DNA from 3 places in the Lysinibacillus sp. CTST325 genome. Region 2 is predicted to be linked to each of the others. Evidence: riboswitches for the same ligand, from Rfam matches in the RefSeq annotation. Region 2 holds a riboswitch; each other region holds the start of a gene.

Region 1 (7,763 bases), on a different contig from region 2:
CGAAACAGGCTTCTCTATGGCGTGATCGTGCATTAGTTGAGCTGAATATAGCCGTTCTACATTCCTTTAAAGAAGACGGTGTCAGCATAGTAGATCATCATACAGCTGCACAGCAATTTAAATTGTTTGAGGAAACAGAAGCAGCAGCGAATCGTGAGGTTACAGGCAATTGGGCGTGGTTGATTCCACCTCTTTCACCAGCTACGACTCATATTTTCCATAAGCCTTATGTTAATGTTTACAATATACCAAATTATTTTTATCAGAAACCACCTTATTAATAGAGAAGGGCAGCTCATAATCTTATTTCCGTTGAAATAAGATTATGAGCTGCCTTTATTAATTCACATATTCATTTTTAGAAGCCCTAAATGAACATATGAAGAGTATCAATACTACGACAACAAATAACCAGCCAGTAATATTCCAGCCACCGAATAAATCATGTAAATAACCAAATAAGATTGGACCGATTGCGGCTAATAAATATCCTAATGATTGTGCAAATCCTGATAAATCGGCTGCCTCAAAAGCTGTACGGGTACGTAGAGTAAAGAACATCATCGCTAATGCGAATGAAGCACCTCCGGCTAAGCCTAGTAGCACCATCCACAGTATAGCGAGGCTTGTCCATTCCATCACTACCCCGATAAAGCCAACTAAGTAAAATACCGTAAACATTAATACGAGAGGACGTTGAGATGTCATTTTACTAGCGATAATAGGCACAGCTAAAGCCATTGGGACTTGTGAAAATTGCATGATGGAAAACATCCAGCCTGCACGGTCTGCAGCTAATCCTTGTGCTATGTATATTTCAGGAATCCAAGCGGCAGTTGTGTAGAATAATAATGACTGAAATCCCATAGCTCCCGCTACTGCCCAAGTAACAGGTGATTTCCATAATGGTGTACGTTCTTTCGTAGTCTTAACAGTCGGTTCAGGCTTATTAAATTTCAACTGTGGAATCCAAATTACAATGGTTAACACCACAAGAACAAGTGAGATGGCCAGTGCACCTTGCCAACCAAGTGATGAATTGGCAACAGGATAGCTAATGCCAGCACCGAGTCCAGCTGTCAAATTCATCGACATTGTGAAAAATGCCATAAGTAAACCTACGTGATAGGGAAATTTCAATTTAAGTAATCCTGGAATTAGTACATTACCGAATGAAATGGCTATACCAATTAGCATCGTACCAAATACGAGTAAACTAGTTGTGCCAAGGGAGCGTAGTACAATCCCTCCCCCTAAAAGAATAGTTGATAAAAATAATGTTACTTCTAGTCCAAATTTACGTGCGACAATTGGAGCGAATGGTGAAATGATTGCAAATGCTAGCAATGGGATCGTTGTTAGAAAGCCTGCTAGTATATTGGATATGCCGAGGTCTTCACGGATAAAGGAAATAATAGGTCCAACAACTGTTAGCGGCATCCGTAATGTCGAGGCAATACAAATTACTCCGATAACGAGTAATAAGGTTGTGCCTTTCCAGTTAATTTTCCTGCTAGGATAAGTATCGGAATGTTCATGAGTAGTCAAATAAATCCCCCTTGTTAGAACAATTTTGATTGAATCACTATACCACTTTATCACAATAATAAAAATAGTGGAAAATTCATAAAATATAGAATATTACTCGAGTTATTGAAATACCATATGTCGTATGTTAAACTAATATCCATTATAAATTTAATATTTAATGCCTCATGTTTGTATTGAGGTAGAGGTCGCGGTATTTATGAGTATGTTAATGGAAATGACAAGCATTAGAGAAATTAGCTGAAAGGAAATACTGCCGAAGTGTGAGGGGACTTGAAAACCTCATGCTGGGGCTGTCTCCGAAAGGAACAGAACTGTCACGTTTGAACAACGTGTTGAGCTATCATTTTAAGGAACAGAGGATTTACTTAGCCATCACAGCAACGTTCATGTGATGGCATTTTTTTCGCCTCTTAAAAAAGGAAGGAAGCTATATCGTGAGTGAAATAAAAGTCAATCAGCTCGGTCATAAAGCACCGAAGCTGAAAAAAGAATTAAAAAGCCGTCATATTACAATGATTTCATTAGGCGGTACAATCGGTACAGGATTGTTTTTAGCTAGTGGTGGTGCCATTGCGCAAGCAGGCCCTGGCGGTGCACTTCTTGCTTATGCATTAATCGGTATCATGGTGTATTTTTTAATGACGAGCTTAGGGGAAATGGCAGCTTATATGCCATCATCGGGCTCATTTAGTACGTATGCTACAAAATTTGTAGATCCAGCTTTAGGTTTTGCACTTGGTTGGAACTACTGGTACAACTGGGCAATTACAATTGCAGCGGAAATTTCTGCTGTCTCATTAATTATGAAATATTGGTTCCCAGATAGCTCATCAGCACTTTGGACTGTTTTATTTATTGCTGTCGTTTTAACGTTCAATCTATTATCGGTAAAAAGCTATGGTGAGAGTGAATATTGGTTTGCAATGATAAAGGTTGTAACTGTAATTATTTTCATTATCATCAGTTTCTTAATGATTTTTGGTATTTTAGGAGGACACGCTCCTGTAGGCTTTACGAATTTCTTCATTAGTGATGGACCATTCCACGGTGGATTCCTTGCTACATTTGGTATTTTCTTAGCTGCGGGATTCTCGTTCCAAGGGACAGAGCTACTTGGAATAACAGCAGGTGAAACGGATGACCCTGGTAAAAATATTCCGAAAGCTGTAAAGTCTGTTTTCTGGCGAATTCTTTTATTCTATATTTTAGCAATCGGTGCAATTGGGCTGTTGATTCCATTTACAGATGCACGTTTGCTATCTGAAGATATCGCTGTTTCACCATTTACACTGGTGTTCGATCGTTTAGGAATTGCCTTTGCTGCATCATTGATGAATGCAATCATTCTAACGGCAATGCTGTCAGCAGGGAATTCAGGGCTTTACGCATCGTCTCGTATGCTTTGGCAATTAGCGGTAGATGGACATGCACCGAAAATTTTCACTAAACTAAGCCGTCGAGGTATTCCGATTTACGCATTACTGGCGACTTTAGCTATAGGCTGCCTAGCATTTTTAGCTTCATTCTTTGGTGATGGTGTAGTCTATATGTGGCTTCTAAATGCATCTGGGATGTCTGGCTTTATTGCCTGGTTAGGAATTGCATTTAGCCATTACCGTTTCCGTCGAGCATTCGAGGTACAAGGCTTAGATCCGAAATTATTGCCGTATAAAGCAAGGCTATTCCCATTCGGACCGCTCTTTGCCTTTACGGTTTGTATGATTGTTGTTATTGGACAAAACTACAATGCCTTTATGGGTGAAACAGTAGATTGGTACGGAGTCCTTGTCTCATATATCGGTATCCCACTGTTCTTACTGTTATGGCTTGGCTATAAAATCAAGCATAAAACAAAAATGCTCCCATTAGAGCAATGTGATTTAAAAGTTGAACAATAAAAAATAAAACTGTCCTGTGAGTCATAGAAAATGACTTGCAGGGCAGTTTTTTTAGTTAAATAATAAATTTGTAATTCTAGACGTACAATCAAAATACTCCAAGTGAACGATTAAACTTTAAGCTCCAAAACCTCGTATCCCCATAATGGCAATCATCGATCCGTAAATGACAAGAATAAGCAAAATGATGAGTAATCCTATATATTTAGAAATAGCTATTTGTTTTGATCGAATTCCGGACATCCCAAAATATATACTCATTATCCACAGTAGAGCACCTAAATAAAAGTAAATACCAAAAATGCTGTTTTCATCTAAATTAATTTTGATTATTACTAACGATATACCAATCAATACAATGTGTTACAAATTCTGTATTTTAGAGTCTCAAATGAAATTGCTGGCAAGAATAAAAAGGGGACTTCAGTTTCTCAAATCGTCCCCCACTTTTGGTGCACAACCTTAATATGGTAAACTGATAGATAAATAACACATCACCTAATTTGGGGTAAGACATTTGTTGAAACGTATACTATGTATATAAGTTGATTGGAGTGAAGGCTGGGCGCCTCCTTGGGAATCAGCAATAGAGGAACGAAGGCTAAAACCGCCACGTCCTGTTATAACGCCTTCGTGATTAACATCGTGTTGGCCCGAGACCCTGCAGCGTAGCGGATGTTTTCTGTGCGAAAGCGAAGCGTCAGCAACAGGGTTTTATTTGTGCGAAAGCGAAGCGTCAGCAACAAATGTTTACTGTGCGAAAGCGAAGCGTCAGCAACAAATGTTTACTGTGCGAAAGCGAAGCGTCAGCAACAAAGCGCCCAGCCGGAACGGAAATCACCCCCTCGCTGTGGCGATGATCATAGTAATGACAAGTCAAATATAGACGCTTTATGTTGAGAAGAGGTGCATGATAGTGCAAAAGCATATTTTACTAGTAGAAGATGACGAAGCCATTCGTGAAATGGTAGAAAATTATTTAACGATGGAGGGGTTCCTTGTCACCTCTACAGTAAATGGAGAAGAAGCATTACAAAATTGTTTAAACAATCCCTTTGATTTAGTGATCTTGGATATTATGATACCGAAACTTAATGGATTAGAAGTTTTAAAGATTATACGAGAGCAAGCATCAATTCCAATTATCATTATGTCAGCCAAGGATAGTGATGTTGATAAAGCGTTAGGATTAGGATTAGGGGCAGATGATTATATTGCCAAGCCATTTTCGATGCTGGAATTTTCGGCACGTGTTAAAGCCGCAATTCGAAGAGCTACGAAATACTCCAATCAAGTAGAGGAGAAGAAAGATATAGTAGAGATAGACAACTTATCGATCGACCTTGTTAATTTTTCAGCTGAGAAGAATGGACAACAAGTAAAACTCACATCAAAGGAATTTGGTATCTTAAAATTATTCGTGACAAATCGTAATCGAGTTTTTACAAAACAGCAAATTTATCAATTGATTTGGAATGATGCTTACTATGGGGATGAAAATATTATTAATGTACATATAAGAAGATTACGTGAAAAAATTGAAGACGATCCATCCAATCCTCTATATATTAAAACACTTTGGGGAATCGGCTATAAATTTGAAGGATAAACAGATGATTATATTACTATTACTGGTGATTGTGTTACTTGTAGGTATTATTATTTTTCAGGTGAGAGCAAAAAAACAACAGAACGCTATGATTCAATACATGCATCAAAAACTGCATGCAATCATTAACGAACAATCGAATGAAAAGATTTTAGTGTCGACAGCTAATCAAGAATTACAGCAGCTACTAATTGCGATGAATGCGTTGCTAGACCACAACCAAAAAGTACTGGCGACACATCGAAAAATGGAAAGCTCTATGAAAAAGATGTTGGCCAATATTTCTCATGATCTTAAAACGCCTTTAACAGTTGTACTAGGTTATACGGAAATGCTTAAGCTGAAGCAAACACTTAATGAAGAGGAGCGGCAACGGTTGCTCACTGGCGTTCATTCGAAAACATTGGAAGTATTGAAAATAATCCATACATTTTTTGACCTGGCAAAATTGGAGGCAGGAGATACAGATTATCCAATGACGAAAATTAATGTAAGTGAAATTTGCCGAAAAAATATTTTATCATTTTACGACATGATCACATCTATGGGCCTAGAGATCGATATAGCCATACCAGAGATATCCGCATATGCACGCGGCAATGAAGAAGCGTTAGATAGGGTTTTGAATAATTTACTATCCAATGCTGTTGCCTATGGGGCAGCAGGAAACATCATTGGACTCACAGTGCGAAATGATGATACGAATATTTTTATTGATGTCTGGGATCGCGGTAAGGGGATCGACGAATATCATATTGATAATGTTTTTGAAAGAATGTATACACTTGAGGATTCCAGAAATAAATCCTTCCAAGGGAGTGGCCTTGGCTTAACTATTACAAAACGCCTTGTAGAATTAATGGAGGGTTCCATCCAACTTTCTAGTATCCCGTATGAGAAGACTATTTTTACAGTTTCTTTAAAACGAATGACATACTGAGCAGTCATGCTTGTAGAGCAATTTTATAGCTTTACAGGCTTTTCTTCTGTGCTTAAGAAATTTGTAAGAATCAAGTAATAAATTAGAGAGTTTCATTTTTTATAATAAGGATAGCTAAATTTAAGGGAGAGATCTACATGACATATATTGTGAAAACAAACCAGCTTACGAAGGTGTTTGAGGGAAAAGAAGTCGTTTCTGCTGTGACTATGCATGTGAAAAAGGGAGAGATATACGGTTTTTTAGGTCCTAATGGTGCCGGAAAAACGACAGTCATGAAAATGCTAACAAACCTTACGAAGCCGACGAGTGGAGATATTGAAATCTTTGGTGAAAAATTAATGGACCGCTCATACGACGTGCTGAAAAGGATGGGAACGATTATTGAATACCCGATTTTTTATGAAGATTTAACAGCAAAGGAAACGTTAGAGTTACATTGCGAATATATGGGCTATTATGACAAGAAAGAGATTGCGCATGTTCTAGATTTAGTAAAACTAACAAACACTGAGAAGAAACGTGTAAAAGACTTTTCTCTTGGGATGAAACAACGGTTAGGTATTGCACGTGCAATTATTACGAAGCCGGAATTGCTTATTTTAGACGAGCCGATTAATGGACTAGATCCAGTTGGCATTAAAGAGCTTCGAGAACTATTCAGGATGCTTTGTAAAGAGTATGGAATTACGATTATTATCTCTAGTCACATTTTGGGTGAAATTGAACAATTGGCAGATACAGTTGGGGTTATTAAAGATGGAAGATTAATTAAGGAAGTATCAATGGACGCTGTCAATCGTAGTCAAACAGATTATATTGAAGTGATTGTCAATGATGGGGGAAAGGCTGCATTTATTATAGAAAGTAAATTAAACATTACTAATTTCAAACTAATGGATGATAATAATTGTATTCGAATTTATGATTCGACAGCTTCACAAAAGGTGTTATCTAAAACATTGATTGAGCATGATATTGAAATTGAGGGCATTAGCAAAAAAACAAACTCATTAGAGGATTACTTCTTGAAGTTAATCAATGGAGGTATCGCTAGTGCTTAATTTAATGCGTCTAGAAATGAAAAAATATCATATTGGTTCCTATATAAAACGAGCTGTTTTCGCAAATTTTGTGATATTAGCTATTATATTTATGCTTATATTTATCACTAAAATAGAAGGGGATCAAGACTTTAGAACTTATGAGACGGCATTTAGCCTTATAGATTCAGGTGTAAGAGCAGTATTTATTATTTTTGCTAGTGTGTTAATCGCCAAGTTTATTATTGGAGAATTTAAATATAAAACGATCACCGTAGCATTTATGTACCCAATCAATAGAAAAAAACTAATTGCTTCAAAGCTTGCCATTGTTGTTCTTTTTACCTTTAGTGCAATTATTTTATCGACTATTTTTGTTACAGCGATTTTTTGTGCTGTTAGTGAGAGTTTTCAATTGCTTCCAGATACATTATCGGTATCTCTCATAATACAACGAATTCCCGCTGTGATCATGAATGCAGTTTCAGCAGCATGCATCGCATTAATACCATTGTATTTCGGTATGAGAAAATACTCCATTCCGGCAACGATTGTATCATCTATATTAATAGTATCGGTTGTATCATCAAATTCGGGTAACTTTACCTTGTATGATATTATTTTCATACCCATCACTTTAGCTATTATCGGTATAAGCGTTGCCTATTTATCGTTCCGAAACATTGAGGAGATAGATATTTAAGGAAAAACAGCTCATCACG
Region 2 (7,763 bases):
GGATGTCACGGATTTTTGAAAGGAATGAATTGTGCGGGCACAATTCAAAATCCGGACGCAATTACACCAAGGCGAAATTGATTATACTTCGAAATAATCTTTATAGTAACCACCGATATTACCAGTATTATCAATAATAAAAATGAATTCTTCTGTTTCATTTTTCACATCATATTGTTTCCCTACTGTTAATACGTTTGAAACTAAATATTTTGATGCATTTGTATGCTTACAAGTAACTGTGCGTACTGTTGGAGCATCTTTCCATTTTAAATGTAACATAATCTCTCTACCTCTCTTTACTAGCACGAAGCTAATGTCTACTGCTTATTCTATAATATTTTTGAACTTTTGTGGAGAAAAAATCCATAGAAGACCATATTTTTTCCGTAACTATTGTTTTTTTACCATATCCATAATAAAAATTTTTACTTTGAGGTGTTACTATGAGCTTTGGTGGTGTACCGCAATGGTTTTTTATACTAGCCGTTGCATTTGCAATTTGCTTTGTTTTATACGCAGAATGGAATTCTAGAAAATAAGTGAGCCCATTAATTTGGACTCACTTTTTTTGTTATTGTAACCGAACGTTATTTTAATGTTCGTTTTAAAAACTCTTTTGTCCGTTCATGCTGAGGATTTACTAGTACCCGTGATGGTGGTCCTTCCTCTACAATTACCCCTTTATCCATAAATACGACGCGATCCGCGACTTCTTTGGCAAATTCCATTTCATGCGTAACTATTAACATCGTATTCCCAGCATCCGCTAGCTGACGCATTACCTTCAACACTTCACCGACCATCTCTGGATCCAGTGCTGACGTCGGTTCATCAAATAGCATTACATCTGGGCTCATTGACAATGCTCGTGCAATCGCTACACGCTGTTTTTGACCGCCAGATAGTTGTCGTGGCTTCGCATGTACGTATTGATCCATACCAACAATTTGTAAATATTTTAAAGCAACTTCTTCTGCTTCTAGCTTTGAACGCTTTAATACTTTCATTTGACCAACTGTACAATTTTTTAGCACATTATGATTGTTGAATAAGTTAAATTGCTGGAATACCATACCTAAATGTGTACGGTATTCTTGGATGTTATGCTTCTCGTCTAAAATGTTTTCCCCTTTGTAGATAATTTGACCGCCACTTGGTGTTTCCAGTAAATTAATGCAGCGTAGTAATGTTGATTTACCTGATCCGGAAGAACCTATTAAGCAGACTACCTCGCCCTTTTCTACTTGAAAATTTACATCCTTTAACACTTGGTTACGACCAAATGATTTACTTAAATGCTCTATTTTAATAACTGTCACTTGTTCGTCCCCCTATACTGCTTCTTTCTGTTCTTTTTGGTAGGCATCTGGTCCGTCCAGTCGTTTTTCAATATAAAGTAAGATTCTTGATGCTGTGAATGTCATGATGAAATAAAGGACACAAGCTACAAAGAAGGATTCAAAATAGCGGAAGTTATTACCTGCGATCGATTTTGTTTGGAAGTATAATTCCGTAACCCCGATAACGTTTAATACTGCTGTATCTTTAATATTCATAATTAATTGGTTACCTGTTGCAGGCAATATATTTCGCGCAACTTGTGGTAATACAACATGTAGCATAATTTGAAAATGGTTCATACCAATTGCCGATGCGGCCTCATACTGCCCTTTATCAATGGATACAATACCACCACGTACAATTTCAGCCATATAAGCACCTGTGTTTAATGAAACAACTAAAATACCTGCCGTAATAAAGTGCATATCAATGCCAAATGCCATATCTAATCCGTAAAATACAACCATTGCTTGTACAATCATTGGTGTACCACGGAAAAATTCGACATAGCATGTTAGTATAAAATTAATGAGCTTTAAGCTATAGAACTTTACACCTTTTTTACGAACCTTGATGGTATGCATAATTCCGATGAAAAATCCGATGAGTGCACCAATAATTGTACTACTAATAGAAATAAGCAATGTATAATACGTACCTCGTAAAAACATTTGCCAGTTGTTCTCAACAATAGAAATAATCCATTCAAAACTCATGATGTTCCTCCTAACAACGTCGTGATGCTTGTTCGTTACAGTATCTTGTCTTGGCTGGAGCCTTGTTTCATTTATTTTATGAAACTTTTAACTCAGACATTATTATTATTTATAAAGATTATATTTTGTAATGATTTGGCACGGACTAGCAGAAAGCCCGTGCCATCATGTTATTGTGCTGCTGGTTGTTGGTGAATGGCTTCTTCCATAATTTTTTGGCGATCATCTTCAGAAATGCCTTTTAAAATTTCATTGATTTTTTCAAGGTTTGCATCGCCTTTACGTAAACCAACTGCAATGGATGTATTTGAAATATCTGTATCGAAGCCTTTTTCAAACTTTACATATGTGAACTTATCGTTTGCAGCAGCAGCGGAAATACCTTCTGGACGTTCTGCTACATAGCCGTCAATTTTCCCAGCTTCTAATGCTACACGCATAGCTGGGAAGCTATCCATTGCAGTTTGTTTTTTTACATCTTTGATTTGATCAATAACAGTGTAGTTAGATGTATTTAATTGTGATGTGATTTTTGCTCCAGAGAAATCTTGGATAGAAGTTGCTTTTTCATATTTACTACCTTTTTTAATCACCATTACAAAATCAGACGTATAGTAGTTTTCAGTGAAATCAACTGTCTGCTTACGTTCTTTAGTAGGTGACATACCAGCAACGATTGCATCGATTTTATTGGATTGTAGCGCTGGTACTAAGCCATCCCATTCCAATTTTACGATGACTAATTCCTTTCCTAAGCCTTCAGCGATTTTTTTCGCCATTTGCACATCATAACCACCTGCATATTCTGCATTATCCGCAATTTTTACTGCGCCATTTGCATCATCCTGCTGCGTCCAGTTAAACGGAGCATAACCTGCTTCCATCCCAACACGGAATTGTCCTCCGCCTTCTTCCGTATTCGTCTTGTTTCCGTCATTACTAGATGACGTCGTAGCCTTTTTGTCACCAGCACCACAAGCTGCTAGCAAAATTGCAGTCATGACGGTCAACATTAATACCAACGATTTTCTTTTCATGTAACATTCCCCTTTTCTGTAAAAAAATAAAACAACTGTACCAAAAAAGACCTAAGTACTGAACTTAGGTCTTACTTTTTTAACAGTTGCCCAAATCCTCACTAAAATTCCATCATTCCGAGATAGCACAACCTAGTAAACCTGGAAAATAATTTACTAGGACAGTCCTGCACTTATTCACTGCAGACCCAGCATAAAAGTACGAGCTCCTTTTATACTTCGGCGATAGTTCCTTCTCCATTGCGTCTTCGCTTGCTTGTACTCAACAATGAACTAATAAATACCGCGCCTCTACCTCACAATAGATTAAATGTGAGGTTTGTATATTTAATTGATATTATGATACTACTATAAAGCTAATATGTTCGTCAAGATAATTTCATCACTTTTCTGACTAATTACAATATTAGGGTTTTTTATCCTTTTAATGCCTTATATTCACTTTTACAAAGTTGAAAATGATAAAGTCCGCTGCTTTGCCGAAAGAATCTGTAAAATTGTCCATGCTTCTTTATACGAACTTCAAGCAATTTTTATACTTGGATACATTTTAGCTCTTCTTTCGGTCGCTCTGGGTCATCTATCCGTCGCTCTGAATACTTTATCCGTCGCTTCCTTTAATTGTTCCATAAAAAAGAAAAAACCCTGCAAAACAATGTTTGCAGGGTTTTAATAAACTCAGGAATTAAGAATTTAATAATAAATCTTCTGGGTTTTCAAGTAGTTCTTTAACAGTTTTAAGGAAGCCTACAGAATCTTTACCATCGATAATACGGTGGTCATAAGAAAGAGCTAAGTACATCATTGGGCGAATTTCTACTTCACCATTCACTTCAACTGGACGTTTTTTGATAGTATGCATACCAAGGATACCAGCTTGTGTACCATTCATGATAGGTGTAGACATTAATGAACCGAATACACCACCATTTGTAATTGTGAATGAGCCACCTTGAAGATCAGCTAAACCTAATTTTTTGTCGCGAGCTTTTTTAGCTAGGTCTGCAATTGAATCTTCAATTTCAGCAAAGTTTTTGCGGTCAGCGTCACGTACAACTGGTACTACTAAACCTTCTTCTGTTGATACAGCTACACCGATATCAAAGAAGTTGTTTAAGTGAATTTCATCACCAGCGATTTGTGCGTTCACATATGGGTATTTTTTAAGAGCTGCAACTACAGCTTTTGTGAAGAATGACATGAAACCAAGTTTAGAGCCAGTTGACTCGAAGAATTGGTCTTTTTTACGAGAACGTAAAGCCATAACGTTTGTCATATCTACTTCGTTGAATGTAGTTAACATTGCTGTAGATTGTTTTACTTCAAGTAAGCGTTTTGCAATTGTTTGGCGACGACGGCTCATTTTTTCAATTGTTACACGTGATTCATCTACAGCTGCAACTGCTTTAGGTGCTGCTGGAGCTGCTTGTGGTGCTGCTACTGGAGCTGTACCATGAGCTGCTACGTCTTGTACACGTACACGGCCTTGCGGATCTACTGGAGATACAGCAGCAAGGTCAATACCTTTTTCACGAGCAAGTCTACGAGCTGCTGGAGATGCGATTACACGCTCACCAGTAGTTTCTTCTACAACTGGTGCTGCTGCAACAGGAGCTGGTGCCGCTTGTGGCGCTGCTGCAACAGGAGCTGGTGCCGCTTGTGGCGCTGCTGGTGCTGGTGTTGGTGTTGGTGCTGCTACTGGTGCCGCTGGAGCTGCTGCTGCACCTTCGCCAGCTTCTACTACTGCGATTACTTGACCTACAAGTACAGTATCGCCTTCTTCAGCTAAAATTTGAGTTAAAACTCCCGCTTCTTCAGAAATGATTTCAGCGTTTACTTTGTCTGTTTCAAGTTCAACGATGAATTCACCTTTTTCAACGCGATCGCCCACTTTTTTTACCCACTGTGCGATACTACCTTCTGTAATCGATTCTGCTAATTCAGGGACTTTAATTTCAGCCACTTTCATTTCCTCCTTTAATTAACGTGCATTGTGCACATAAAAGGGCTACTGCCTCAGCAAGTAGCCCGGCTCTCAAAAATTAATATGTGATTATTATTTAACCTTTACAGGCTCAGCAACTGCTTCTTCTACAAGTGCGGCTTGAGCTGCTTTATGAGAATCTGCATCACCTTCTGAAGTAGAACTCATTGCAGGACGTCCTACATAACGAAGCTTTTTACCTTCTGAAAGTTCATGTAATGTTTCTAATGCAAAATTCCATGAACCTTGGTTTTTAGGTTCTTCTTGTACCCAAACAACTTCTTTTACATTCGGATACTTAGCAATAATACCAGCAACTTGCTCTTTTGGGAATGGGTAAAGTTGTTCTACACGAGTAATGTGTAGGTGATCGAAGCCTTCACCATCTTTAATACGATCTGCAATGTCGATCATCACTTTACCTGAACCTAAAACAATGCGCTCTACAGCTTCTGGTTTTGAACCTAGGCCTGGTTGTTCAATTACTTCTTGGAATGAACCATTTGCTAATTGATCAGCATTCGCTGCAGCTAATGGGTGACGAAGTAAGTACTTAGGTGATACAACCACAAGTGGGCGAACGCCTTCTGTACCTAATAATGCTGCTTGACGACGTAATAAGTGGTAGTAGTTACCTGCGTTTGAACAGTTTGCTACGAACCAGTTATTTTCAGCAGACATTTGTAAGTAACGTTCCATACGGCTTGAAGAGTGTTCTGGACCTTGACCTTCATAACCATGTGGTAAAAGAATAACTAGACCCGATTTTTGACCCCATTTAGCACGTGCACCTGAAATAAAGTTATCGAACATCACTTGTGCCATGTTCGCAAAGTCACCAAATTGAGCTTCCCAAACTGAAAGTACATGACCATTCTCTAAATTGTAACCATATTCAAAGCCCACTACCCCTGCTTCTGTAAGTGGAGAGTTGTGTACTGTAAATGATGCATTTGCACCTGAAATATGGTGAAGTGGCGTAAATAAATTACCATTGTTTTTGTCATGTAACACTAAGTGACGTTGAGAGAACGTACCACGTTGTGCATCTTGACCTGTAAAACGTACTGGTGTGCCATCTTGAATAATTGTTGCATAAGCTAAAGTTTCTGCATGACCCCAGTCGATTTTTGCAGAAGCAAATGCATCACGGCGTTTTTCTAAAATTTTGCCAAGCTTTTTCTGTGGTTCGAAGTTTTCTTCAAACACTAAAAGCTCTTCATTAATTTTTCCTAGACGTTCCGCACCAACTGCTGTATCAATTTGTGGGAATTCTACTTTTAATTCTTCTGGCATTTCTATATGCTTGTGTTCATCTTTATCTGCCATTTCTTTTACATGATCATAAGCTGCTTGCATTTCAGCATAGATAGCTGTATCTAATGCTGCAACTTCATCAGCAGAAACTACACCCTCAGCTGCTAATTGAGCACCGTATAAAGCACGAACTGGCTCATGTTTAGAAACTAATTTATATGTTTCAGGGTTTGTTACAGTTGGATCATCAGTTTCATTGTGACCATGACGACGGTAGCCGATAAGGTCAACGATGATATCTTTACCGAATTTTTGACGGTAGCTAGCTGCAAAACGACCTACTAAAACTACAGACTCAGGGCTATCTGCATTCACATGCACAACTGGTACTTCGTAACCTTTTGCAGGGTCAGAAGAGTAAACAGATGAGCGAGAGTCTTGTAGTTCAGTTGTAAATCCAATCATGTTGTTAGCAATGATGTGAACTGTACCACCAGTAGTGAAACCTTCAGTTTTTGCGAAGTTTAATACTTCTGTTACGATACCTTGACCTGGGAATGCAGCGTCACCGTGCACAAGAATACCTAATCCTTTTGTGCGGTTATGAACAGCTTGCCCTGGTTTAGAAGTGTCATCTTGTGCTGCACGAGCAGTACCTAAAACAACCGGATTTCCTACTTCTAAGTGAGATGGGTTGTATGCAAGCTTAACATTCATACCAGATTCACGCATATATGAAGCACCCATGTGGTACTTAACATCGCCAGTCCAGCCTTTAGTAATTTCAAGGCGACCATCTTTTGGGATAAATAACTCATTAGATACATGTGCAAAGTCAGAGAACATCATATCGTATGGTTTATTTAAAATGTGTGTTAATACATTTAAACGACCACGGTGAGCCATACCAATACGTACTTTTTCTACGTTATTTGATTCAGCTGTTTTTAAAATTTCATCAAATAAAATGATTTGAGTATCTAAACCTTCACCAGAGAAACGCTTTTGACCTACAAAAGTTTTATGAATAAACTTCTCGAAGTTTTCAACACGAGTTAAACGATCTAATAAAGCTTTTTTCTCATTAGAAGCTAATGCTTGTTTAAATGAACCTGTTTCAATTTGTGCTTGAATCCAATCACGTTCTTCTGTTGCTACTACGTGATTATATTCAAATGCTACTTTATCTGTATAAACAGATTTTAAGAAATCGATTGCATCTTTACCATTTTTCACGTTTGCTGGCACATCTTTGAAGAAGATAGCTGCAGGAATTTCAGCTAAATCTGCAGCGCTAAGGTTGAACGCGCTCTCTTCAATTTGAGCTGTTTGTAGTTCACGGTTTTTCAAAGGATAAATATCTGCTGCTAAATGACCGTTTGTACGGATTGCATCTGCTAATTTCACAGCTGCTAATACTTTCTT
Region 3 (7,763 bases), on a different contig from region 2:
AAATAGAAGATTTTGAGTACATTGTGACATCCTCCAATATTGAAGCTTTAATTTTAGAGCTTAATCTTATAAAACTACATGACCCGAAGTACAATATTATGCTTACGGATGATAAAACGTATCCGTATTTAAAAATTACAAATGAAAAACACCCGCGCCTTATTACAACACGAAAAGTGAAAAAGGATAAGGCGAAATATTTTGGTCCTTATCCGAATGCGTATGCAGCAAGTGAGACGAAAAAGCTGCTAGATCGTTTATATCCTCTTCGAAAATGTGTACAACTCCCTACCAAGGTTTGTTTGTATTATCATATGGGACAATGCCTAGCCCCTTGTATCAAGGATATAGGTGCTGATATTTACCACGATATGATTGAGAATATGACAAAATTTTTAAATGGTGGGGTTGAGGAAGTCAAAAAGGAGCTAGAGGTAAAAATGCTAGCGGCCGCAGAAAATTTAGAGTTTGAGCGTGCAAAGGAATTTCGTGATCAAATTGTCCATATCGATACAGTCATGCAAAAGCAAAAAATCGTATCAAGTGATACAACGAATCGCGATGTATTTGGCTATGCCGTCGAGAAGGGCTGGATGTGTGTTCAAGTTTTCTTTGTTCGTCAAGGAAAGCTTATAGAACGAGATGTCTCGATTTTCCCGGTTTATCAAGAGGCAGAAGAGGAATTTTTAACGTTTGTTGGACGATTTTACGAAAAGTTAGAGCACATTAAGCCTAAAGAGATCTTTATCCCACAATCTATTGATGCAGATATTTTAACGGAATTATTAGAAGTTAAGGTACTGACACCAAAACGTGGGCAAAAAAAAGAGCTAGTTGAATTAGCGACAAAAAATGCTGAAATTGCTGTAGCAGCAAAGTTCCAGCTTATTGAACGTCAGGAAGAACGCACAATAGGAGCATGTGAGGCGCTCGGTGAAGCTATGGGCATTTCTACGCCTTTAAGAATTGAGGCTTTCGATAATAGTCATATGCATGGGACAGATGCTGTATCTGCAATGGTTGTATTTATCGATGGAAAACCTGCGAAGAAGGAGTATCGAAAATACAAAACACGTACCGCCGCCAAGCACGATGATTACGGGGCAATGCAGGAAGTAATACGTCGTCGATACACACGTGTATTAAAAGATGGTCTACCTTTACCGGATTTAGTACTAATAGATGGTGGGAAGGGGCAAATGGAAGTCGCGCGAGAAGTATTAGAGGATGAGCTCGGCCTTGTCATTCCAATTGCCGGATTAGCGAAAGATGAAAAGCATAATACGTCACAGCTTTTATTTGGTGATCCACCAGAAGTTATTGCGTTAAAGCGTACAAGTGATGGATTCTACTTACTACAACGAATTCAGGATGAAGTACACCGCTTTGCTATAACCTTCTTACGACAGCAGCATGAGAAACATGCTATACAATCTGTCCTCGATCATATAGAGGGCATTGGCCCAAAGCGAAAACAGCAGTTACTTAAGCATTTTGGCTCTGTCAAAAAAATTCGTGAGGCAAGTGTGCAGGCACTACAGGAAGCTGGGATGCCAGCTAATCTAGCTAGCGATATTTATGCTTATTTTCATTCAGCAGAAGACTCCCATCTCTGAAGGTGCTGAGATGAATGCAGACGGAATTCCTTTTCAGTGGGTATTCAAACACCTACTGAAATAGAGGAGCTCAGTCTAAAAACGCTACGTCCTGTGGCATTACCAAAATGACCGATATCGTGTCGGTCCTCGTGCAGGCATGTGCACGATTCATAATCCGGACGCATTGTTTATCTGCAGCGAGCAAAGCGTCAGCGGCAATTACGCTAAGGCTAAGTTAATTTTTAACAGGATACATTGTCAAAGGATTAGACGTATGCTAAGGTTGATATATAACATTGCTCTTCAATATAGCAATGTTATATGCGGCGCCTTAGTTTTTTTCAGTAGTTTCTACTTATTAAAATGGAAATTTCTTCACTAAGGTTCAATTAAATACAATCACTATTTAGTGATGATAGAGGTGCAAGGTTCAAGAGTAGTACATTCGAGGACGAACAAGTCCAGTGAAGATGTATGAAAGGGGAGCTTGCCGAAGTGGAGCATCGTTGTTTCCGATGCTGTGCTGGTTTTACATTTAAGAGATGTGAGACTGTCGAATCTAAACGTTTCGGAGAGCTATCACACATGCGCAAGTTACTTTTATTGTACATGTTATTTAGGCAGCTTTCACGTTATGTGAGAGCTGCCTTTTTAGATTTCTCGAAACAACATTTTTTCAAGGCTGTTACTCTTACCTAAGAGGTGAAGGAGCGCTATTTGCTTTTGCGGTGTTATTTTTGTAAAAAGCTAAAAAAGTATAGCTACTTTATAATCAGCGAAATGATTGAATAAGAAGGAGAATGATAAAGATGGCGAAAGTTGTGATGAAATTTGGTGGTGCAGCATTTGCATCAACAGAGCGCATTCGAAATGTTGTGAAAAAGGCGATTGCAGAAAAGGAAAAAGGTTTTGATGTTGTCGTTGTCACTACAGCTATGAGGGGTATGTCTAAAGAATTAGCAAAGATGGCTCGTGATTTATCAGACCATGCATCTAAGCGTGAACTAGATGCACTATTTTCATCAAGCTCACAACTTACAAGTACATTAGTGGCAATTGCTTTACAAGAGGAAGGATATGATGCCGTGTCATTAACGGGCTGGCAGGCGGGCATTGAAACCGATGCTATGTATAGCAATGCCCGTATTGATGAGATAAATGCTAGTCGAATAGAAGAGCATTTTGTACAGGGAAAAATCGTTATCGTTGCTGGGGAACAAGGTATCGATAATTCACGGAATATTACGATGTTAGGTAAAGGTGGGGCAGAAACGTCGGCTATAGCTATTGCAGCAAAATTGAAGGCGGAGCGGGTAGATATTTACACGAATGTGGAAGGAATCTATACAGCTGATCCAAGTCATGTTGCTGGGGCACAAAAGCTAAAAGAAATCTCCTATGATGAGATGCTAGAGCTATCAAACTTAGGATCACAAGTTTTACACCCGCGAGCAGTAGAGTTAGCAAAGAAGTTTCAAATCCCAGTTATCATTCGGTCGAGCGAAATAGCTACAGTAGGTACTTTATTGAAGGAGGAAGTTGAAATGGAAAAAAATTTAATTGTACGTGGTGTTGCCTATGAGTCAGACGTTATTCGCTTAACAGTTGGTTATGATGCTTATTCGAATGCTTCGTTAGCAGATATGTTCACAATACTTGCAGAAAATTGTATAAACGTCGATATAATCGTACAAGCAATAATTGATGGCTTAAAGCCGACTGTATCATTTACCATTTTAAAAGAGGAGTTCGCTGAAGCATTACGTGTCTTAGAAGATAGTAAATTATCATTAGGATTTAGTTTTGCCGATTTTGAAATTGGCTTAGCAAAAGTCTCTATTATTGGCTCAGGAATGGCATCAAATCCAGGGGTAGCTGCCCGTATGTTTGATCGTCTACGTCGTGAAGATATCCCTGTAAAGATGGTAAGTACGTCTGAAATAAAAGTGTCTGTTGTTGTACCTCAGGACGAAATGATTCGTGCAGCAAATGCATTACATGATGAATTTAACTTAGAACAAGCGCTTTACATATAATGTTGAAGAGGATGTGTCAGTAAAAGGCACATCTTTTCATGTTGTTGAAAAACTATTATGTCAATGAAATTAATATGTCATATTAAATAAAGTAGGGTTCTATGGCAAAACGAGGGGTTGATTTCCATTCCGGCTGGGCTCTTTGCCGCTGACGCTTCGCTTTCGCGCAGATAAAACATTTGTTGTTGCTGTCGCTACGCTTTCGCACAGAGCAAAGCTTCCTGGGAGCGTCCGATGAGCCGCTTGGGCCAACACGATGTTGGTCACGAAGGCGTTATCACAGGACCTGATGGTTTTAGCCTTCGTTCCTCTATCGCTGATCCCCAAGGAGTAGCCTAGCCTCCACTCCAATTAACTACTTCACTTAGAATGAATCTTCTGGAATGGGCACATCTTTTTTTGTTCACATCAATTTAATACTTTATCCAATTCTATTGTTATATAATAAAATGTGACATGTTTTACCAAGGGGAAGGTGGAAGTTTGTATGGGGTTATTTGGTTTATTTCAAAAGCCAATGGATGAAAGTGTTGAGAGGCACAACGATATAGACATACAAATATTAAAAAAACGAATTTTGGAATTGGAACTTGAGCAGGAAAGCATTGATGTGAAAAATGCGATTTTAGACTTTGTACTAGCGCATATGGAGTTAATTAATTTTCAAACGGCTTTAAAGGTTCAAAATGTCTCTACGAGTGTAGGGGATATTTCAGCGATGAGTGAAGAAATGTCGTCAAATACAGAGGAGATGCTTGCGGTTGAGCAAAATGTTAATGCAAACATTCAAGAAATAAAACAGCATTCATTACTACTTGTAGAGGAAATGGAATCATCCATTTCAAAAGGTGAAATGGTTCAGGCGTTGTTGGCCAAAGGAGCTCGTTCAACAGAGCAACTGAATGATGAAATGACTAAAATGGATGATATCAGTAAAGGTGTAACCGGGATTGCCGATCAAACACAACTACTATCTTTAAATGCCTCTATTGAAGCCGCACGTGCTGGTGAGCATGGAAAAGGCTTTAATGTTGTCGCGATGGAGGTAGGGAAGTTAGCCAGTAGCTCGAAAGGTTCATTGCAAGAAATGACAAAGATTCGATCAGTCATTGATAAGAAATTACATAATACAATAACAAATATTAAACAAGTCGAACATTATTTAACTGACTTTTTAAGTATCATGAAGGACAATATTGCTAATCTGACTGTAACAAGTAGAAATATTGAAGAAGCAGCACATGGCATTCATCAAATAACAGCTGCATCAGAAGAAAATGTAATAGCTGTAGGTCGTTTAGCGGAAACGACGACGGAATTATCACATTCTAGTGACTTCTCGGATATAATCCAAAATCAAGTATCTGAAATGTTAAAAGCTATTGCACCGACAATCAGAAAACCATCAGAGCAAACGGTAGTTAGCCAAATGGCAGCAAGGTTAATGGATCATGCTCGCTTTTTACGAGATGCTATTCAAAAGGCTGGTCAGAAAGAAACGATAAAAACGCATCATCAATGTATGTTTGGAAAATGGTATTACGGACATTATGAGGAATATCAGAATTTACCAGAATATCTTCATATTGAACAACCACATGAATTAGTCCATATGGCCGCACAAAAATTAGTGAATGAACTGTCAATTCATAACATAGAAGAAATGATTCAACACTCACTTAATATTTTGGAGGCATTTATTGCGTTAATAGATGTGCTATTAAAAGAAAGACATGCTCAACTATCAATATAAAAAGGATTCGTGAGTATAACGAGAGGTTGATTTCCGTTCCGACAGTGCGCTTTACTGGGGCGTCCAATGGAGCTGCTTCGCTTGTCCATCTATGACGCTACTCTAAGGAGTTGCCCAGTCTTTACTACAATTAACTTCTATAGTATAAACAAAAAGGATTGTCATCCATAAATCTGGGATGACAATCCTTTTTGTTTATTCTGTAGGAACGGTGTTCATGATTCTTTCTTTAACGTCCCATTTTACTGTAAACGTAACATTTTGTTGTTTTTCACGTTTTTCATCATAGCATTCTGTTAAATAACCTTTTGCTTGCTGGATTTGCTCAGCTATAAACCCTGCTTCAAGTCTAAAGCTACGAAGACCGATTTGTAACAGATCTGGATCATTTGTCAACTGGAATATGCGTCCATCCTTCGATTCTTTGACAAGCTCTAAATTACCCCAACAGGCATCTGCGAAAAATGCGATAAGTTCATCTTGACTTGTACATGGGAACTTCCGAGCTAGATCTTTTCCTGCCCAGTAAAGGACATCATCTTCGTGTTTACCAAGAATGGAAGATAAAATATAATCGCGAATTATCTCATAGCCAAATGCTGAGATTGTAGGAGATGAAGTGTTTAACATTGAAAGCCTTCTTTCTTAGAATTTTCTTAAAATTTGACACTGATAAAGTAAAGGTAGATTTTTCGAGAAAAAACGATGCATCATGTACTAGATTGCTTCTTTAATAAGGGATGTGAAAAACTTTAAGTTGCCTTGACGCTCGTAGCTCTTGAGAGTACAATAAACATGTCATAATATTGTACCATGATGAAATACACAGTCAATGAAGTATCAGTTACAAAATGATGACTTCTTTAGTTGTGCTATTTTAAGTACTAAGGGGGGTAACAGTCTTGTCGAAAGATCGAGAGTTTTTATTGCGTCGCTTACATTCTCTACTTGGTATCATTCCAGTAGGTCTGTTTTTAACGATGCACCTGTTAATTAACTTTACAGCAACAGGCGGAGCAGAAAGTTACAACGCAGCTACCGCTAATATGGAAAAGATTCCATTCCTTATCCTAGTTGAATGGATTGTCATCTATATTCCATTAATGTTCCACGCATTTTATGGTGTCTACATTGCATTCACTGCTACACCAAATACAGGACGTTTCAGCACATACCGTAACTGGATGTACTCATTACAACGTTTCACTGGTGTATTCTTAGTGATCTTCATTGCATGGCATATTTTCCAAACTCGTATTCAAAAAGCACTTGGTACAGAAGTTGATTACGACATGATGGCAAATATCGTTTCTAATCCATTCATGCTTGGATTCTACATTGTTGGTATTATATCAGCAACTTTCCACTTATCTAATGGTTTATGGGCATTCCTAGTAAGCTGGGGTATTACACAATCTCCTCAGTCTCAAAAGATTGCTACTTATGTAACAAACATTATTTTCGTAATTCTAAGTGTAGTTGGTGTGGCTGCTATTTTAGCTTTCGTTTAATTCAATAGAAGCTACTATAGAGTACATGCAATCATTGCAATTTTTTAAGAGGAGTGAGAAATAATCATGGCGAAAAGCAAAATAATTGTTGTCGGCGGCGGTCTAGCTGGTCTGATGGCAACGATTAAAGCAGCTGAAGTTGGTACAGAAGTTGATTTATTCTCATTAGTTCCTGTAAAACGCTCACACTCTGTATGTGCGCAGGGCGGAATTAATGGTGCGGTAAATACAAAAGGTGAAGGGGATTCTCCTTGGATTCACTTTGATGATACAGTTTATGGTGGGGACTTCTTAGCGAACCAACCACCTGTTAAGGGTATGTGTGATGCAGCCCCTGGTATTATTCACTTAATGGACCGTATGGGTGTAATGTTCAACCGTACACCAGAAGGTCTTCTTGACTTCCGTCGTTTCGGTGGTACTTTAATGCACCGTACAGCTTTCTCTGGTGCAACAACTGGTCAGCAATTACTATACGCACTAGACGAGCAAGTTCGCTCTCACGAAGTAGCTGGTTTAGTGAACAAATATGAGCACTGGGAATTCCTTGGTGCAGTAGTCGATCCTGACGGCGTTTGTCGCGGTATCGTAGCGCAAGATATGCGTACAGAAGAAATTAAATCATTCCGTGCAGATGCTGTTATTATGGCGACTGGTGGCCCTGGTATTATCTTCGGTAAAACAACAAACTCTGTAATTAATACAGGTTCTGCTGCTTCTATCGTTTACCAACAAGGTGCCTCATACGCGAATGGTGAGTTCATCCAAATTCACCCAACAGCGATTCCTGGAGATGACAAAAACCGTCTAATGTCAGAGTCAGCTCGTGGTGAAGGTGGCCGTATTTGGACTTATAAAGACGGTA

Evidence for each region. Region 2 has a riboswitch for lysine ahead of ACYQ73_RS07425 (transporter substrate-binding domain-containing protein). Riboswitches for the same ligand answer to the same signal wherever they lie in the genome.
Region 1: it holds a riboswitch for lysine, as region 2 does, so the genes downstream of both, ACYQ73_RS18130 (amino acid permease) here and ACYQ73_RS07425 (transporter substrate-binding domain-containing protein) in region 2, are expected to answer to the same signal.
Region 3: it holds a riboswitch for lysine, as region 2 does, so the genes downstream of both, ACYQ73_RS15155 (aspartate kinase) here and ACYQ73_RS07425 (transporter substrate-binding domain-containing protein) in region 2, are expected to answer to the same signal.

Annotation. Positions count from the first base shown of each region.
Region 1 is NZ_BAAFHO010000008.1:175,885-183,647, reverse strand. It holds gene ACYQ73_RS18140 (nitric oxide synthase oxygenase) at 1-281, shown strand, start outside; gene ACYQ73_RS18135 (CynX/NimT family MFS transporter) at 340-1,572, opposite strand; lysine riboswitch at 1,723-1,899, shown strand; gene ACYQ73_RS18130 (amino acid permease) at 1,986-3,449, shown strand; gene ACYQ73_RS18125 (hypothetical protein) at 3,567-3,692, opposite strand; gene ACYQ73_RS18120 (response regulator transcription factor) at 4,366-5,058, shown strand; gene ACYQ73_RS18115 (sensor histidine kinase) at 5,063-5,998, shown strand; gene ACYQ73_RS18110 (ABC transporter ATP-binding protein) at 6,136-7,062, shown strand; gene ACYQ73_RS18105 (ABC transporter permease) at 7,055-7,744, shown strand.
Region 2 is NZ_BAAFHO010000002.1:412,682-420,444, forward strand. It holds gene ACYQ73_RS07410 (DUF6501 family protein) at 82-282, opposite strand; gene ACYQ73_RS07415 (amino acid ABC transporter ATP-binding protein) at 591-1,322, opposite strand; gene ACYQ73_RS07420 (amino acid ABC transporter permease) at 1,335-2,060, opposite strand; gene ACYQ73_RS07425 (transporter substrate-binding domain-containing protein) at 2,231-3,097, opposite strand; lysine riboswitch at 3,213-3,399, opposite strand; gene odhB (2-oxoglutarate dehydrogenase complex dihydrolipoyllysine-residue succinyltransferase) at 3,783-5,060, opposite strand; gene ACYQ73_RS07435 (2-oxoglutarate dehydrogenase E1 component) at 5,154-7,763, opposite strand, start outside.
Region 3 is NZ_BAAFHO010000006.1:23,357-31,119, reverse strand. It holds gene uvrC (excinuclease ABC subunit UvrC) at 1-1,616, shown strand, start outside; lysine riboswitch at 2,007-2,185, shown strand; gene ACYQ73_RS15155 (aspartate kinase) at 2,408-3,634, shown strand; gene ACYQ73_RS15150 (methyl-accepting chemotaxis protein) at 4,122-5,387, shown strand; gene ACYQ73_RS15145 (YslB family protein) at 5,583-6,017, opposite strand; gene ACYQ73_RS15140 (succinate dehydrogenase cytochrome b558 subunit) at 6,290-6,898, shown strand; gene sdhA (succinate dehydrogenase flavoprotein subunit) at 6,965-7,763, shown strand, end outside.